3 regions of the Bacillus sp. JJ1521 genome follow, and region 3 is predicted to be linked to each of the others. Evidence: riboswitches for the same ligand, from Rfam matches in the RefSeq annotation. Region 3 holds a riboswitch; each other region holds the start of a gene.

Region 1 (6,431 bases), on a different contig from region 3:
AACCGTAACAAGGTCAACCGGTTCACCTTTATCTGAGAGACTTAGCATCGCGTCAAAGATCTTCTGGTGGGCTGTCCGATAAAAGTCTTCTGGAATCAATAATTCTGAAGCAAGAGTTAGCGAGCTCGGTTCTAGAAAAATTGCACCTAAAACGGCTTGCTCCGCCTCTATGTTTTGCGGAGGAATACGATCAGCAAAAATGTCACTCAACTATTCTCCACTCCCTTTATTTATATGAATTTATGTTTATTGTCTAGCTCCAGGCACCATCGGCTCTCTGGTCTAAGCCGATAAGCAGGCACCTTGCGCTTTTCTTAGTCTATTTATCTATTATACTTATTTCGGAATGAAAAAGCTTGTTATACGAAAAAAATGTGGTCTTGTATGATAACAAAACCACATTCTTTATTTTATCTGTTTCCTCTATTCCATTTCAATGGAAATTACTGTTCTTTGACTTGTACCTTCACAGTTGCTGATACTTCTTGATGTAATTTGACAGGTACATTTGTATAGCCTAACGCTCTAATTCCATCAGGAAGGTCAAATTTACGCTTATCGATTTTGATTCCATGCTTTTTCGTAAGCTCATCGGCAATTTGCTTACTTGTTACGGAACCGAATAAACGTCCGCCCTCACCCGCTTTTGCTTGCAATTCAACAGTTAGAGTCTCAAGCTTTTCTTTCAATTGCTTTGACTGCGCTAATTCTTCTGCCGCTTCTTTTGATTCCTTATTTTTCTTTGCTTCTAATGTTTTCATGTTTGCTGGTGTCGCTTCAATAGCGAGGTTTTGCTTGAGTAGGAAATTGTGTGCATACCCATCAGATACGTTCTTCACTTCTCCCTTTTTTCCTTTACCTTTTACATCTTTTAAGAAAATAACCTTCATTCCTTGGTACCTCCCTCTAAATACTCATCTATGACTAAAAGTAGTTGTTCTTCTGCTTCTTCTATCGTTGTATCATCTAACTGTGTAGCCGCATTTGTCAAATGGCCACCGCCACCTAGGCCTTCCATAATCAACTGTACATTGATCTCTCCTAATGAACGAGCACTGATCCCAACTCGTGAGTCGTGCCTCATCGAAATCACAAATGACGCGACTACATCGTTCATTGTTAGCAATGTATCTGCTGCTTGAGCAATCATCACTTGGTCGTAAGTCTCATTTTCATTTCCTTTTGCAATCGCAATTCCATTTTTATATATAAACGCTGACTCAATAAGTCTTGAGCGCTTTTTAAAATGATCCATGTTTTCCTTTAGGAACTTCTGAACAAGAACGGTGTCCGCACCTTGAGCACGTAGATAGGATGCTGCATCAAATGTTCTTGATCCTGTCCGAAGTGTAAAGCTCTTTGTATCTACAATAATCCCCGCAAGTAATGCGGTTGCTTCAAGCATATCAATTTTCTTCCGCTTTGGCTGATACTCAAGTAGCTCTGTAACCAACTCTGCTGTTGATGACGCATACGGCTCCATATAGACGAGTAATGGTGATTGAATAAATTCCTCGCCTCGACGGTGATGGTCAATGACCACCACTTTATCAATTTTTGATACAAGTTTTTCCTCAATAACGAGCGATGGCTTATGTGTGTCAACAACAACGAGTAGCGTGTCATTTGTAGCAATTTCAAGCGCTTGTTCCGGTGTAATAAAATACGACCAAAGCTCCGTATTTTCCTTCACTTCCTCAAGTAGTCGCCCTACGCCTGAATCGATTTCATTCGGATTTAAGACAATGTATCCATCTTTGTGGTTCATTTGTGCCACCTTTAAAATTCCAATAGCAGCCCCTACTGCATCCATATCAGGGTATTTATGGCCCATTATGATGACTTTATCACTGTCTGAGACAATTTCCTTTAAGGCATGTGAAATCACGCGTGCGCGGACCCTAGTCCGTTTTTCCATTGGATTCGTTTTGCCACCATAAAACTTAACCTTTCCATTCGGAAGTTTTATCGCAACTTGATCTCCACCACGTCCCAATGCTAGGTCCAAACTTGATTGTGCGGCAGCCCCTAACTCCGGTAGGGTTGGAACTCCAATTCCAATCCCAATACTTAGGGTTAATGCTACACTCTCCTTCGCTGTTGTTTCCCTCACATCATCCAAAATGGTAAACTTTGTTTTTTCAAGATTTGATAAGATCTCTTCGTTTAACACAGCAATAAAACGTTCTGACGATGTTCTTTTTAAAAATACGCCATGTTCATTTGCCCATTCATTAAGGATAGATGTAACCTGGCTATTTAACGAACTTTTTCGTTGATCATCCATTCCCTGTGTTACTTCATCATAATTATCTAAAAAGATAATTCCTAAAACGGTTCGCTCCGCTTCATACAATTGCACAATTTCCATTTGTTCCGTTACATCAAAGAAATAAAGCAAGCGTTCTTCTCTCTTTATTATGACTTTGAATTTCTGCTCATTTAACGTTATCGTATCACTTTCGATCTCTTGTTGTATTAAGGGAACAATCAGTTCCTCGACCTCGTAAAGGGATCTTCCTACTAATGAATCTGCATCCAAACAGTTAGATAAATAGGCATTCGCCCACTCGACCTGAAACTCCTCATTATAAAGCAAAATCCCAATTGGCATTTCCATTAATGCCTCTTCGCCAACCTTTTTTAAGCGATACGAAAGGGTTGAGATATAATGCTCCATTTCCTTTTTTAGATGTGAGTTTGCTTTGTATAAAAAATACACAATGAATCCAAGGAGCAGAAAACATGCTAACCCAATTACCCATTGAAAATAAATAAGAATTGCACTAAAAATACTTGTAATCACAAGCAATGCATATAAGGGATAGCGAAATAACTTCCTTTTGTAAAAGTCTGGCATGTAATTTTCAGCTCCTAAAGCTTTGTTTTACTTCTTTTCTCTTATTCGTTGTCGCAGTTGGAATCCTAAGTCAATTATACCTAAGATTCGAATAATATAAAGGAGAAATGGTGTTAGAATTGTCAGCACAATTGGCACTGCCTTTGGAATTCTTTTTTGATGGCAGAAGTAATAAATAAATGATAATCCTTGAATGACCATGAGCATCTGCAAAACAAAAAATAAATTTAAAAAGGCCGTATACCCAAACGTACCCTTATCCAGTTCAACAAAGCTAAAAAGTAAAATCAGTAAATAATACCATAAGATACTCTTAGGAAAGGTGATCTCACGAAAAGGCGGGAACGGATTCATTTTCACTTGAAGTCGTACAAGCACTGGTTTCATTGCCACAACCGTAACAAAGGCTAAAAACATAGCAATCAATACAAACATACTTGGGATCATGTATTGCATCATGTCAATGGAATCTTCCAGTTGCTTAATAGCCTCTGTATTTACATCTCCCCCTGTTGCCCTCATTATACTCTCAGCCATTGCAAAAGATTCCCGCGAGCTTTCTCGGATCATGTCAATGACATCAATTTGCAGGACCACAATCGCTGTTACATAAAGCAAAACGATTGAGAACAAATAGGATAAACAGGATCCTAAAAATAGTTCAATTCCACTTCTTCCCCTGTTAATCAATTCACCTAATAAGATACCTGTTATTCCAAACATTAGCGTATGTAATATCCCAATGACAGAACCGAATAACCCCGATAATAAAAAAGCAATGAGAATAAATAGTAATGATGGCTTTACCCTATACCTCACTGTAAACAGGATAAATGGAACGGGCAAAAAAAATAAAAGCACGATTCCAAGTAGTGGAACATATAAAGCAACAAGTAACAGTACACTATATATTGCTAAAAGCATACCGCCTTCTGTTAATATTTTTGCATTTTTCACCTTTTCACCTCAAATTAAATAACACACACCTTTTTTACAATCACTTTCTATTTTAAAGTTTTACGATAAAGTCTTCAACCTTTCAGGACTATGAAAACTAGAAAGCGAAACTTTTTGTTTTACTTTTCCCTATTTTCCATTATGATAGTAGTTATATAAGGAAACGTAACCACAAGGGGAGCAAATTTGCTGAGAGTGAACATTTAAGTTCAGACCCTTCGAACCTGTTAGTTAACACTAGCGTAGGGATGTGGAGTTATTTTGAGAACCAATACTTTTATTAAAGTTGTTCTCCTTGGGGTACGTTATTTTACAACATACTTTAAGGGGGATTTTTTTATGAGAAATACAAGATTACAGGCAATGATTGAAGCAGCTATTTTTGCTGTATTGGCGCTTGCATTGGACATTTTTGTACCATCCATTAAAATCGCTACTATATCAATTTCTTTTGCAATGGTTCCCATATTTATTATCGCATTAAGATGGGGATTCAAAACAGGATTTCTGTCAGGATTAATATGGGGGTTATTACAGCTTGTATTTGACCCTCAAATTATTCATCCGTTACAAGGTTTTATTGAATTTGTTATTGCATTTCCTTTTATAGGTTTTGCTGGCTTATTAAAAAACCCAGTTCAAAGGACTTTAATCAATAATAAAAAGGGATTAGCTATAGGTATTATTGTCATTGCAATATTCATAGGAAGTGTAGCGCGTTACTTCTGGCACTTTCTTGCCGGATTCATCTATTGGGGCATGTATGCACCAAAAGGAATGGACCCAGTGTTTTACTCCTTTACGTTTAACAGTATTGCAATGCTAGGATCCTTTATTGCATGCTCCATAGTTTTGATTTTACTTATCGTAGCTTCACCACGCTTTTTCATTCAAAAGGAAACTATGTAATTATATATTTGCCTCTTTTAGAGGCTTTTTTATATGTTTCCTTTTACGATAATCAAATAGACGAACTCCGTTTGAAATTATGATGTCTTGTCCTTAATGAGTAACCAACAAAAAGTAAAATAAGCGTAGGTTTTCCGATTAAATGCAGAATGGAGCTCGTTTCAGGGGATATGAGCGGAGATATTCCGACAATGCAAAGAAAAATCCCCCATTCTTACGGTTTTCGAGCCAATAGGCGGAAACTCTCTGTCTATTTAAGCTTTATTTAATATAAATTACTAATTAAGCGGAATTTTTACGTCTATTTATCAGTCTGGGGGCTTATCTAAATATCGTGTTATTGAAATAATATTAAAACAAATAAGGCACCCAAATCATTATGATTGGGTGCCTTAAATTTAAATTATTACTCACCAGATACATATGGTAGTAATGCCATTTGACGAGCACGTTTAATAGCAATTGTTAATTTACGTTGGTATTTCGCACTTGTACCAGTTACACGACGAGGTAAGATTTTACCACGCTCAGAAACGAATTTTTTAAGTAAATCTACTTCTTTGTAATCGATGTGTGTGATTCCATTAGCTGTGAAGTAACACACTTTACGACGCTTTGCACGTCCACCTTTACGTCCGCCTGCCATTTATTTTCTCCTCCTTTTCAATTTAAGATTTTATCGATTAGACTTACAAGTTAGAATGGAAGATCATCATCTGAAATATCAATGGGTTGTCCATCATTAGCAAATGGATCTTGGTCTACTCTTGTAGGTCCTTGGTTTTGATTTGGGTTCTGACTCTGTCCAAATGGAGAGTATCCACCTTGGCCACCGCCTTGGTTTCCACCCTGGTTGCCTCCATAGCCACCTTGATTGCCCCCTTGATTACCACCATAGCCTCCGCCATAGTTTCCACCAAAGTTTCCTCCACCGCTGCGCTGTTGGTCATTCGCATTTCTAGGTTCAAGGAATTGAACACTTTCTGCTACAACCTCAGTAACATATACGCGTTTGCCATCCTGGCCTTCATAATTTCTTGTTTGAATACGACCATCAACGCCAGCTAAGCTTCCCTTTTTCAAGAAATTAGCGACATTTTCAGCTGGTCGGCGCCAAATCACGCAATTAATGAAGTCAGCTTCACGTTCACCTGACTGATTCGTAAATGTTCTATTCACTGCAAGTGTGAAGGTTGCAACTGCAACTCCACTTGGGGTATATCGTAATTCCGGATCCTTTGTAAGTCTCCCAACGAGAACTACGCGATTCATCATCAGAACCATCTCCTTAACAGGATATTGAAACAGAGTCTATACTCTAAAAAATTCTTATTCTTCTTCTTTAACAATGATATGACGGATAATGTCTTCACTGATTTTCGCTAAACGATCGAATTCGTTAACAGCTTCAGAGTTAGACATTACGTTAAGAATCATGTAATAACCATCGCGGAAATCATTGATTTCATAAGCTAAACGGCGCTTACCCCATTCTTTTACGTTTGTAATCTCCGCACCATTATCAGTTAGAACGCCATTAAAACGCTCAACTAAAGCCTTTTTCGCTTCATCTTCAATGTTTGGACGGATAATATACATAACTTCGTATTTTCTCATCACATTACACCTCCTTTTGGACTAACGGCCCTTTATCTAAAAAGGGCAAGGAGCAATTATTTTAATTACTCACAGAAAAAGATTATAC
Region 2 (6,431 bases), on a different contig from region 3:
GTTCTTAACAAGACTCGGAATCGTGACACCGATGTTTTTATCCAAAATACGAAAGTATGCGTATTTTGTCCTTTTAGTCATCGGTGGGTTAATTACGCCACCTGAGATCATCTCCCATTTAATGGTCACCGTGCCGTTATTCGGATTATATGAAATCAGTATTCTCGTATCAAGAAGTGCTTACAGGAAGGTGCTTAAAGCGGAAATGATGGCAGCGAATAGTATGGAATAATTCTGAAAAGCTGCAGTTGAAGTTAGATAATAAAAAATAACCTCCACCGGGAGGTTATTTTTTTGCGTTAGTTACTTTTTTTATTTTGCTGTGTAGGACAAACATACGGATTGCCATACCAAAGTCAAATGTTGCGATAAGTGCAAGTAGCACCGTGGAAAAGTTCCAGACAGACTGCGTTGCATTAGTAATCGCGATATACGTAAAGAATGCACCCAATAATGTGTAAAAGATGCCCATTACAAAAGGTGAAGTTCGTCTCATAAGTTAAAAGCCCCCAATAAATGTCTGTTGCAGCTTCTCAGCTTGCTTCATGATTCTTTCTATATCATCTGCAAAAATTGTCTGAACCACGACAACAAAAGTATTCATCGCTACATGGGCAAAAATCGGTACGATAATTCGCTTTGTTTGTACATAGAGGAATGCAAAGGTAAAGCCCATTGCCGTATAAATGAGGATATGAGTAAAGTCCATATGCACAACAGCGAAAATTAACGAACTAATTAAGCCTGAGATGAAAAAGTTAAATTTTTTATATAATGATCCAAAAATAATTTGTCGGAAGATAATTTCTTCAAGAATTGGACCAATTATCGATACTACGATTACAAGCAATGGTAAAGATTTTACCAAGGTCAAAATTTCTTGGGTGTTTTCAGAACCGGGCTCAATACCAAACAGATGAATTTCAATGTTTGCCGCAACCACTTGGGCTGTCATAGCCATAAACACACCTGCGATCGCCCATCCAATTGCCTCACCTTTAGAGGAACGTCGTAAGTTCTGATGTCTTTCCTTAATATCTTGTCTTAATAAATATAATACAATCGGAAGTGCGGCCACAAAACTAAAAACAGTCCAAAGTGAAATTATTGTATTTTGAGCAGCGGCTGGATCTAGGTCTTTTCCAACACCAAAATATAAGAGAAGCGGGATACCTAAAATTCCAGAGAACTGCATGATGATGTACGTTAAAATGACATACCAATATCGAGCTTTCATGAAAATCTCCTTTTTATAGATGGAATAATGAATCAGTACTAATTGTCCACCCTTTGTATTGTAACATATATTCATACTTATCCATTAGTATAATGCAAATCCAATTTTTCATTGAAGAAAATATATTAATGAATAACCATGGTTTATTTTTCTTGTTAGTAACATAGGATAGATAGGTGACGAAGAAAGTCGAATCTTTTTTCCAAATTCTATATCAAATGACTTGCAAAATAGGTAGAGATTATTTAATATAATAATTGTGTTAGCACTCGAGTTGTTTGAGTGCTAATAAGCAGACGAAACTAATATTTAAATTATTTGAGGAGGTCGTTTCACTTGTTAAAGCCATTAGGTGATCGCGTTGTTATTGAACTAGTTGAATCAGAGGAAAAAACTGCAAGCGGGATTGTATTACCAGATTCTGCAAAGGAAAAGCCACAAGAAGGTAAAGTAGTTGCTGCAGGTACAGGTCGTGTACTAGACAGTGGTGAAAGAGTAGCTTTAGAGGTTGCGGTTGGTGATCGCATTATCTTCTCAAAATATGCTGGTACTGAAGTGAAATACGAAGGTACTGAATACTTAATTTTACGTGAAAGCGACATTTTAGCTGTTATCGGTTAATTGAAAACAGCATTTATATCATAAGATTGTTAACTTTATTCAGCGAAATCCTGAATAAAGTTAAAAGCCTTCGGCGGATGCCACGATTTTTTAAAGGAAAATTTTTCGAGCAGTTAGATCGAAGACTAAAGGCGCCACCTCCTGTGGCAACGTCTTCATGACCCACATCGTGTGGGCCTAAAAATCGGGCGCAAATACGCCGCCAAGGTGCATTTGATTTAATTTATATTTTTGAGGAGGGCTTATAAATGGCAAAAGAAATTAAATTTAGTGAAGATGCTCGTCGCGCAATGCTTCGTGGTGTTGACGCATTAGCAAATGCTGTAAAAGTAACATTAGGGCCAAAAGGACGTAACGTGGTTCTTGAGAAAAAATTTGGTTCACCACTTATCACAAATGACGGTGTAACAATTGCAAAAGAAATCGAATTAGAAGATGCATTTGAAAACATGGGTGCTAAGCTTGTTGCTGAAGTTGCTAGCAAAACAAATGATGTTGCTGGTGACGGTACTACTACTGCAACAGTTCTTGCTCAAGCGATGATTCGCGAAGGCTTAAAGAACGTTACTGCTGGTGCAAACCCAATGGTAGTTCGTAAAGGTATTGAAAAAGCTGTTACAGTAGCTGTTCAAGAATTAAAAGCTATTTCACAACCAATTGAAGGTAAAGATTCTATCGCACAAGTTGCTGCTATTTCTTCAGATGACAAAGAAGTTGGCGAATTGATCGCTGAAGCAATGGAGCGCGTAGGTAACGACGGTGTTATTACAATCGAAGAATCTAAAGGATTCTCTACTGAACTTGAAGTAGTAGAAGGTATGCAATTTGACCGTGGATATGCTTCTCCATACATGGTAACTGACTCTGACAAAATGGAAGCAGTTCTTGAAAATCCATATGTGCTCATCACTGACAAAAAGATTTCTAGCATTCAAGAAATCCTACCAGTATTAGAGCAAGTGGTTCAACAAGGTAAGCCATTATTACTAATCGCTGAAGATGTTGAAGGTGAAGCTCTTGCAACTCTAGTCGTGAACAAGCTTCGTGGTACATTCAATGCAGTCGCTGTTAAAGCTCCTGGATTTGGTGACCGTCGTAAAGCAATGCTAGAAGATATTGCAATCCTAACTGGTGGTGAAGTAATCACTGAAGATTTAGGCTTAGACCTTAAATCTGCCGATATTACTCAATTAGGACGTGCTTCTAAGATTGTTGTAACAAAAGAAAATACGACAATCGTTGAAGGTGCTGGTGAATCTGATAAGATTGCATCTCGCGTAAACAATATCCGTGTTCAAATGGAAGAAACTACTTCTGAATTTGACAAAGAAAAGTTACAAGAGCGCCTTGCTAAATTAGCTGGTGGAGTTGCAGTTATCAAAGTTGGTGCTGCTACTGAAACTGAACTAAAAGAACGCAAGCTTCGTATTGAAGATGCTCTTAACGCAACTCGCGCAGCTGTTGAAGAAGGTATCGTTTCAGGTGGTGGTACTGCACTTGTGAACGTATATAACAAAGTAGCTGCTATTGAGTTAGCTGGAGACGAAGCAACTGGTGTGAACATCGTTCTTCGTGCACTAGAAGAGCCAGTTCGTCAAATCGCTCACAACGCTGGTCTTGAAGGATCTGTAGTTGTTGAACGCTTGAAAAACGAAGCACTTGGTGTTGGTTTCAACGCAGCAACTGGCGAGTGGGTAAACATGGTTGACGCTGGTATCGTTGACCCAACTAAGGTTACTCGTTCGGCACTTCAAAACGCAGCATCTGTATCAGCTATGTTCCTAACAACTGAAGCAGTAATTGCTGACATTAAAGAAGATGCTCCTGCAATGCCTGACATGAGCGGAATGGGTGGAATGGGCGGCATGATGTAATATCGGCCCAATATCCCTTGATTTATAGGGGTCTTGCCTTACACCCTTTTAGGGGTAACATTGAACCCTAATAAGGCTAAAAATTAGAGGTTTTCCATTAGTTCTTTGAACTTTTGGGAAGCCTCGTTTTTGTAAAGGAGTTTACTTGAAATTTTCTAATTCTTGTAGTAATATAATAGATAATTTTAATAATTGAATAAATTGGAGTTTTACTAGGGGATCCCTTGATAAGGGCTGAGAATAAAGTAGTTACTTTTAAACCCTCATAACCTGAACAGATTAGTATCTGCGTAGGGAAGTAGCGACTGTTTGTGCTTATGTGAATTTAGGCAACTATCGAACACACCACTTTCCTATGTCGGAAAGTGGTTTTTTTTGAGGGCGCAGCAAGTTAATAACTTACAAAGAAGGTGCTCCAATGAAGGGGAGAAGTAAATGAAGTTGATGGCTGTAACGGATCAGTCGCATTCTGTTCGTGAACTCGCATCGAAGATCATAAAAATAAAAAACAAAATTGATTTTGTCCAAATACGAGAAAAAACAAAAACCGTTAAAGAAATCATCATACTACTCCAATATTTGGAAGAGGGTGGTGTTGAAAAAGAAAAGATTATCTTAAATGATCGATTAGATATTGCCTTACTGATGGATATTCCAAATGTCCATTTTCCTGAAATAGGGCTTCCGGTTAAAATGGTCAAAGAACGTTTTCCTCATCTAACAGTTGGTCGGTCGGTCCATTCCTATGAAGGAGCTAAAGAAGCCGAAGCAAAAGGAGCAGATTATCTCTTATACGGACATTGCTATGAGACGAATAGTAAAAGGGGAAAGGCTCCAAATGGCATTGAACCCCTCATTGAGATGAAAAAGCATTTGAGTCTACCAATTTATGCAATCGGTGGAATTAAACTAGATAAAGTAAACGAATTACGAGAATTAAAAGCAGAAGGAATTGCAGTGATGTCAGGAATTTTTTCAGCAGAAAATCCGCTAGCTGCAGCAAGTCAATTTTATGAGGTGGTCCGTAATGAAAAACAGCTATGAAGTAGCAGTAATTGGGGGCGGTATTATTGGATCCTCGATTGCTTATTATTTAGCAAAGGAAAATATCGATGTAGCTGTGTTCGAGGAGAATCAGGTTGGGGCAAAAGCTACAAGTGCTGCGGCTGGCATGCTAGGGGCGCATTCTGAATGTGAGGGGGATGTTGATGTCTTTTTCCCTTTTGCAAGAAAAAGCCAGTTTGCTTATGGAAAGCTGAAAGATGAATTGTATGAATTAAGTGGAATTGACTTGGGTTATAGAAAGGGGGGCATTTTAAAGCTTGTATTTTCTGAGCAAGATAAACAAGGTTTAAAGGCGATTTTAGCCCAACCAACCGTTTCATGGCTAGCAACAGAAGAAGTGAAAAAATTAGAACGAGATGTTTCACCTCATCTGTTAGGCGCAGCCTATATTGAAGATGATGTAAACGTTTTACCGATTGGGGTTTGTCAAGCGTTTGCTAAAAGTGCTCAAATCCTTGGTGCCTCTATTCTAGAATCTACAAAGGTACTTACTGTTGAAAAACAAAATAATGTTTTCCTCCTTCAAACCACAAGGGGTGTTGTTGAAGCGAAGCATGTAGTCGTTGCCAGTGGAGTTTGGAGCGAGACCTTTTTTAGGCAGCTTGGGTTAGATCATCAAATGACTCCTGTAAAAGGGGAATGCATTTCGGTGATTGGTGAAAAAGCGGTTTTAAAGCATACCATTTTTCATGATAAATATTATGTTGTCCCAAGAAACAATGGAAAGCTTGTGATTGGCGCAACCATCAAGGAGAACGATTGGACTGATAAGGTTAGTCTAAATGGCATCGAAACACTTATAGCAAAGGCAAAAATGTTGCTGCCTACCATAGCAGATATGAAATTGGATTCAGCTTGGTCAGGATTGCGTCCCCAAACATTTGATCAAAATCCATTCATTGGCTACCATCCTGAAGACGAAGGAATTTTATTTGCGACAGGCCATTATCGAAATGGCATCCTGCTTGCTCCTGCAACTGGGCAAATGATTACGGATTTAATCTTGAAAAGAGAAGTGAAAAAAGACTGGGTGGAGGCTTTTAGAATTGACCGTCGTAAGCCGCTGACCGTTTAGGAGGTGATCCATACATGTCTATTATCGTAAACGGAAGACAGATTGACCTTCCAGAAACCATCCAAAATGTTCAAGGGTTGCTTTCCCATTACAATCTAGAAAATCGTATTGTTGTGGTTGAGGTCAATAAGGATATTGTGATGAAAAATAACTATGAAACTACAGGTCTTTCAAAAGGCGATGTAGTAGAAATCATACATTTTGTTGGAGGAGGATAAAACATGTTAAAAATAGCAGATCGAAGCTTCAGATCAAGACTCTTATTAGGTACTGGAAAATACCCATCATTTGAGATTCAGAAAAAAGCGGTTGAAGTATCAGAGGCTGAAATTCTAACCTTTGCGGTAAGAAGGATGAATATTTTTTCAGAGGAACAACCGAATTTTCTTGAACAACTGGATTTGACTAAATACACTTTACTTCCGAATACGGCTGGTGCAAAAACGGCTAAAGAAGCAGTTCGGATTGCGAAATTAGCGAAAGCCTCTGGATTATGTGACATGATCAAAGTCGAGGTAATTGGTGATGATCGTACTCTTTTACCGGATCCGATCGAAAC
Region 3 (6,431 bases):
CTATCACACCAACCTCTTTTTCCTTTTTTCTGTTATCAAGATATTTAGAATGAGGACCACAAACAGTAGAACAAAAGAGACCAAACTAATGATAATGATTGTTTCAATACTCAAGTTCGTCAATCTTGTAAATACGTCAGGTATAATAAGGAATGCTGGTATCACAATGGAAAACCATGTTTTACTCCAAATCGCTGTTGTAATAAAAATACCGCTACATATCACAATTACAATTACATCTGTTGTCTTACCCCCTGTAAAAAACGGATTAATTATTATTGTACTTGCAACCAATATGAGAATCGCTAAAGTTGTTACAATTGCACTTGCAATCATCGCCCCTAAAAAAAACTTCTTCTTTGAATATTGCTTCCTACCAGCATTCTGTAAAAAGTAAACGTAAATCCCAAGCCCCATTACAGCTAAAATGGGCATCCCTATGACTTGGATAATGTTTAGTTCGAACTCTCCTCTTATTGCGGGTCCTATAAGGAAATAGGCAATGACCCCAAGAATATAGAATGGTAGAAATTTTACAAGTTGTTTATAATCTGTCTTCATTTCCTGTTTTAATGAAGCCATATATTGTTCTGGTGTTTGATCAATAATATCATTTATGCTGCGCCCGCTTTTCTCGACTTCGATGAGATGATCTTTTAACTCTTCTATTAACTCCTTTACATCTTGATCTTTTTTTCCTGACATCATTAAGTAAATTTTGAGATTGTCTATAAATGCCTCACTTTTTGCTGATAGCATATCTTTACCTTCCTTTCAATAATTCGTTCACTGGTTTTGAAATTTGTTCCCATTCCTCGGTAATACTCTCTAATGCCTCCTGCCCCGTGTCTGTCAAAAAATAATATTTCCGATTTGGTCCTGATTCAGAGGGTCTCATTTCTCCCCGAATGAGTCCATTCTTTTGGAGACGTAATAATATGGGGTAAATGGTTCCTTCGCTCACATCAGCCAAACCAATATTCAGCAGTTTTTGTGAAAGCTCATAGCCATAGACAGGTTCCTTTTCAATGACAGCCAAAACACATCCGTCTAAAATTCCTTTTAACAATTGGCTTCTTATCGACATTTCATCATACTGCCTCCTCTAGTATGTTATACAAGATAGTGAACTAAAAAAATAAGATTATCCACAGGTAGTTGGTTAAACAAGATAGCGGATAAAAAAACAACTACCTTGTAATACAAAATAGTTGTTTTTAGTATAAAGTTATTTCGTTTTTTTGTCAATAGGTTTTATTTTAATTACTTCTCATCATAAGCATTAAGCGCATTCACGCTGTGAGCCAACGCAGATCCTGCTTTTAAGGCAACTGCAACGAAAATAGCTTCTGAGATTTCTTCTAAATCAGCACCTGCTTTTTTCGCATTTTTCGTATGAAGGTCAATGCAGTACGGGCAACCTGTTGTGTGTGCACAAGCAACCGCAATCAACTCTTTATCTTTTTCTGTTATGTTTTGCGCTTTGAGAGACTTCGTGTCAAAATCAATAAATGCTTTAAATGCCTCTCCATTTAATTCAGCAAATTCTTTCAGTCTTGCAAAATAAGCTGCTTTATATAGCTCATTATCACCTTTTCCATCATAAGCATTAAGTGCATTCACTCCATGAGCTAAAGAGGAACCTGCTTTCAATGCTGTCGCTACAAAAATAGCCTCAGTGACTTCTTCTTTCGTAGAGTCATTCTTTTTTGCATTTCCTACATGTAAATCAATGCAATATGGACAACCCGTGATATGAGCTACTGCTACGGCAATCAGTTCCTTCTGTTTCACGGAAAGTCTACCTGCAGCTAATGCTTGGCTATCAAACTTGATGAAAGATTGAAATGCCTCCGACGCATACTTATTCAATTCAGGCAGTCTACCAAAGTATTCTTTTTTGTACAAACTAGTCATATTAAATCTCCCCATTTCCTATTTTTTCACCAAATAATAGACGAATTTCCAAATTCAAATAAGAATTTAAAAAGCCCCTTCCAATGAGGAAGAGGCACTATGTACGTCCACACTCATCTTTCAAGCATACGCTTGCTGGAATTAGCACCTTGTTACATTCATAGTAACGGTTGCTGCGGGATCAACGGACCAGGTTCCTTCCCCGACTCTTGATAAGAGAAAATCGTATTAAATTTGGTATATTTATTAATACCTTACATGAATTGGCAATAGTTTGTCAACATAAGTGTTGGATTATTTTGAAAACGGGACAATGTACCTGTCCCCCTTGACCCACTTATTCAAAGATTAATAGGCCATTCCTCTTTGTTTTCCGCCATATCCCAAAACATGTATTCGTACATGCTAGTTTTAACAACGATTTCTTCAAGTACTGCTAGATCACGTTCTGGTTTTTCACTTGCCATTTCATTGATGAGATTCTTACAATCATCTGCTAACTCAGTAAATTCATCAGATGCATACATTTTTACCCACTCGCCATAAAATTCATGATCTATTGCTCCTGGCCATTTGACTAGCTCTTTCCCAATGAAATTATAGCTCCATGCACAGGCAAGGACAGCTGCAACAATATTTTCAACACCACCAAGTTGAGCTACGTTCAGCATGTAACTTGTGTATGAAGTCGTAGTTGAAGCGGGCTCGGTTGCCTCAAGCTCCTCAGGAGTTATACCAAATTTTGCAGCATATTGGCGGTGAAGATCCATTTCCACTTCCAATGTGCCATGCAAAAGGTTTGCAAAAATGGACATCGTTTTTAAGTCAGGTGCTTTTGCACTCCCTAACGCAAATAGACGGGAGTACTCAATTAGGTACACATAATCCTGCTTCATATAATGCTTGAATTTATCCTTATCTAACCAACCTTCGCCAATCCCTTTCACAAAAGGATGCTCCAAATACGAATTCCAAATCGGCTCTACTCGATTCCATATTCGATCTGTAAATAAACTGCTCACTTTCATTTCCCCTTTCAACTAGTTGACTTCAGGGAGGATACAAAATAAAAACCCATCACTAGTGTCTAGAAATGGGTTCGGCAAATTTAATCGTTTACACGAAAAATACCAACCCCACTTCCCTACGCTAGTGTTACCTAGATCAGGTTCAAAGGGTCGATATTTCTATCTCTCAGCATTTGCATGCTCCCCTAGTCGAATTGTTAGATTATTAAGTTACTAGATACTAGTTAAACATAGCAATGGAAATAAAACAAGAGGGACAGTAGACCAAACCTGAGCGAACTAGTTCAATGGATAAATATTGAGTATCCCCCAATTATTGGGTTCACATTTTTAAATTTTTTCAAGAAACCACCTGTAAGTTTTACAGATTGATTGGATATTAAAGCGAGTTAGATAATATAGGAGCAGAAATTTCTCTTATGTATCAAATAGAACTGAAAATAGATTAAACAGCCGGAAAGATTCCGACTATTGATTCAAAAAACGTGTAAATCGGCAATTTTTCTTTACTTAATCGGAAAATCTCCGCTTAAAAATATCATTGATTACTCAATTATAATCCACATTCTAAATCACAAAAAGTTCAGACACCCCCATTTTTGAACTCAAATAGCAGGTGTTTTACGAGGTAATGGAGAAGTAATAAAAATATCCCAAACTTAGGAGGTATAGCATGGAGATTTATACATTTAACAAAGATCGAGGTAAACGAATTTCACAATTTAATTCGGACTTTATTATGAACCGTATTATACGTACAAATATGACAACTCAGATCGGGTGTATGCATTTAGATAAGAATGGGATCGTGGGTTTTCATCAAGCTGTGGTCCCGCAATTTTTATTAATTGTAAAAGGTGAAGGGTTTGTCCGCGGCGAAAATGATGAATACTGTAAGGTAGAGCCTGGGGATGCCGTTTTTTGGGAAAAAGATGAATGGCATGAAACGAAAACGGATACTGGATTAACAGCGATTGTCATTGAAAGTGAGGATTTGTCCCCTTCCCTTTTTATTCCATTGAAGTATTCATGATAAGTTTATTGCAATTTATTAGTTTGAAACTATTACCTTCTTAAATCGTATTTTAAATATGAAATGGAGGTGCTTTTTTGGGTACTTTTAGCTCGATAGCTATTATAGTTGCAGGAGTATTTATCATTTATTTAGGTTATCTAATCCGTGTAAAAAAGAAGTTATCCTTAATTATCGGTTTTAGTGAAACTACCTTTTATGGTGAAAAAGATAAATATGCAAAAAGAACTGGAGTGACTGCAATAATCTTGAGAGTTATTGTCCTTTTAATGCCTCTTGTAGTATCGGTTTTTGGCGAAAGTGTTATACAAATATATAAAGTTATTATTGGAGTTTATATCGTAAAAATGCTCATTGTTGCTAATTATTGGCGACTCCGATTTTAGAGCGGATGGAATAGGGACAGCGATTGCTGTGTCCAAAAAACTATATTGTTTTCCCTTTTTTCTTCGCATCTGCATCTAAACCTACACCAATTGCAATGCCCATACTCATTCCAATTGGTAGTCCTAAGCCAATATTATCAAATATGGTTAATCCAAACACAACGCCCATACTAATTCCTATCGACAAGAATAATGATAGGTACATTCCTTCTTGCACCAATTTATGCTTCTTTTCAAGATGAGAGACAATGTCATGGATCACTTTTTTATGTTGTTTAATATCCATATCAATCTCTTTTGCGTTAGATTCTAGTTGAACGAAATGATTTTTTAATTTAAGCAAATGCTGCTGACATTCTTCACAGGTTACCGAAAAAGAATCCAACTTATTAACTACTCGTTCACATTTATTCAAATCCAGCTTTTTTGAACTTTCTTTACTGATGGTACTTCTCAGTTTACTTATAATCGCTTTTATAGCATCTACATGCTTTTCCAACCTCCAGCACCTCCTTACCAGAAATAAGATAATAAAAAAAATGGGTGAACACAGTTATGATATACATTATCAGCATTACATTTCTCTTATATTTAATTTACGAATCAAACATGATTTAGTTTCATTTTTTCTAAAATCCGCAAAAAGAATGGGCAATATTCAATCAAATAACGTCAACCATATGTGATCATGGGAAAGAGGGGCAAAGTCCATTTGCCCCTTTCTAAAAATTACTCCTTATTATTACTTGGAATCAGGATCTGCCCGCTCCAATCTTTTTTCAACAATGTTTGAAGAATCAGCTTGGATAAGAGTGTTGGTTGATATGGCTTGATTAAATACTCATTCGCCCCAAGTTCTAACCCTTTTTCCTTTTCGTCTAGCGCCGAAGAGATAAAGATTGGGATATCTTTTAATTCATCGATTTCTTTCATTTGTTTGATGACATCCCAGCCGTTCATTCCTCCTTCTTCAAGCATGATATCAAGTACGACTGCGTCAGGTCGCTCCGTCTTAATATCCTTTAATGCAGATTCTCCATCATTAAATACTTTTACATGAAAATTACTTTCTTCTAACTCCGTTTGTAAAAGGTGTGCAAGACTACCATCATCCTCAACAATAATAACGTTTACTTTCCCTTGTTGATTTTGGACCGTTTCTTTTGATGGAGAATGCTCAGATTTTCCAAGAACGAGAGGAAAGCTTACTGTAAATGCACTACCTTCTTTATAAACAGATTGGACGGAGACTTCACCATTATGTCCTTTTACAATTTCTTTTACAATCGCAAGGCCTAGTCCAGTTCCGCCAATTTTACGGCGATCGGTATTGTCGACTCGGAAGAATTTCGTAAATAATTGATCTAGGGCATCCTCTGGTATTCCAAGCCCCTCATCTTTTATTTCGACTTTTAAGTAAGTTTCTTCTTCATACACAGTCACAAAAATATTTCCACCATCAGGGGAATATTTGATTGCATTGCTAATCAAATTATTAAAGACTTGGGAAATCTTATCCTTGTCTCCGAGCACCATTGTATAATCCGTCTTCACTTCAAAATGGAAAACATGATTTGGATTATTAAGATCATGTGTCTCGATGATGCTACTTAGAAGTGGAATGATGTCATCATACTTTTTCTCATATGTTTGTTTTCCAGATTCCAAACGTTGAACATCTAAAAAATCATTAATCAGTGATGTTAATCTCTTTGCTTCTCGATAAATGGTTGTTAAATATTTCTTTTGCCGCTCTGGCTTTAACTCTTTATTAAGCATAAGCTCTGTAAAACCTAGCACACTTGCTAGAGGTGTTCGTAATTCATGACTTACTGTGCTTACAAATTCAGATTTCATTACATCCACTTCATATTCCTTTGTAATATCACGGTGGACAATGACCGTTCCAAGTTTCGCTCCACTTTTTGTAAGCGGCTCACAATATACTTGAACCACTCGATGAGTTGGACTATGTTGATGATAAATGAATGATGGTTGATCTGTTTTATTTTCAAATAGAATAGAGTTAAAAAACTTTTTAAGTTCCAATCCATTTTCAACTGAATT

The links. Region 3 has a riboswitch for thiamine pyrophosphate ahead of tenA (thiaminase II). Riboswitches for the same ligand answer to the same signal wherever they lie in the genome.
Region 1: linked by a shared signal. The riboswitch ahead of thiT (energy-coupled thiamine transporter ThiT) and the one ahead of tenA (thiaminase II) in region 3 are both predicted to bind thiamine pyrophosphate.
Region 2: linked by a shared signal. The riboswitch ahead of V7147_RS03890 (thiamine phosphate synthase) and the one ahead of tenA (thiaminase II) in region 3 are both predicted to bind thiamine pyrophosphate.

Annotation. Positions count from the first base shown of each region.
Region 1 covers NZ_JBALOX010000074.1:32,605-39,035, forward strand. The annotation lists gene dnaB (replicative DNA helicase) at 1-210, opposite strand, end outside; gene rplI (50S ribosomal protein L9) at 444-890, opposite strand; gene V7147_RS12175 (DHH family phosphoesterase) at 887-2,860, opposite strand; gene V7147_RS12180 (YybS family protein) at 2,888-3,817, opposite strand; TPP riboswitch at 3,982-4,083, shown strand; gene thiT (energy-coupled thiamine transporter ThiT) at 4,157-4,726, shown strand; gene rpsR (30S ribosomal protein S18) at 5,133-5,372, opposite strand; gene ssb (single-stranded DNA-binding protein) at 5,423-6,001, opposite strand; gene rpsF (30S ribosomal protein S6) at 6,056-6,343, opposite strand.
Region 2 covers NZ_JBALOX010000019.1:11,512-17,942, forward strand. The annotation lists gene tatC (twin-arginine translocase subunit TatC) at 1-232, shown strand, start outside; gene V7147_RS03870 (YdiK family protein) at 287-496, opposite strand; gene V7147_RS03875 (CPBP family intramembrane glutamic endopeptidase) at 500-1,237, opposite strand; gene groES (co-chaperone GroES) at 1,574-1,858, shown strand; gene groL (chaperonin GroEL) at 2,107-3,732, shown strand; TPP riboswitch at 3,937-4,046, shown strand; gene V7147_RS03890 (thiamine phosphate synthase) at 4,168-4,776, shown strand; gene thiO (glycine oxidase ThiO) at 4,760-5,872, shown strand; gene thiS (sulfur carrier protein ThiS) at 5,887-6,090, shown strand; gene V7147_RS03905 (thiazole synthase) at 6,094-6,431, shown strand, end outside.
Region 3 covers NZ_JBALOX010000123.1:16,444-22,874, reverse strand. The annotation lists gene V7147_RS16705 (HAAS domain-containing protein) at 4-759, opposite strand; gene V7147_RS16700 (PadR family transcriptional regulator) at 764-1,087, opposite strand; gene V7147_RS16695 (carboxymuconolactone decarboxylase family protein) at 1,264-1,917, opposite strand; SAM riboswitch class I at 2,028-2,136, opposite strand; gene tenA (thiaminase II) at 2,259-2,945, opposite strand; TPP riboswitch at 3,042-3,142, opposite strand; gene V7147_RS16685 (cupin domain-containing protein) at 3,619-3,978, shown strand; gene V7147_RS16680 (DUF3784 domain-containing protein) at 4,056-4,364, shown strand; gene V7147_RS16675 (hypothetical protein) at 4,405-4,863, opposite strand; gene V7147_RS16670 (ATP-binding protein) at 5,094-6,431, opposite strand, start outside.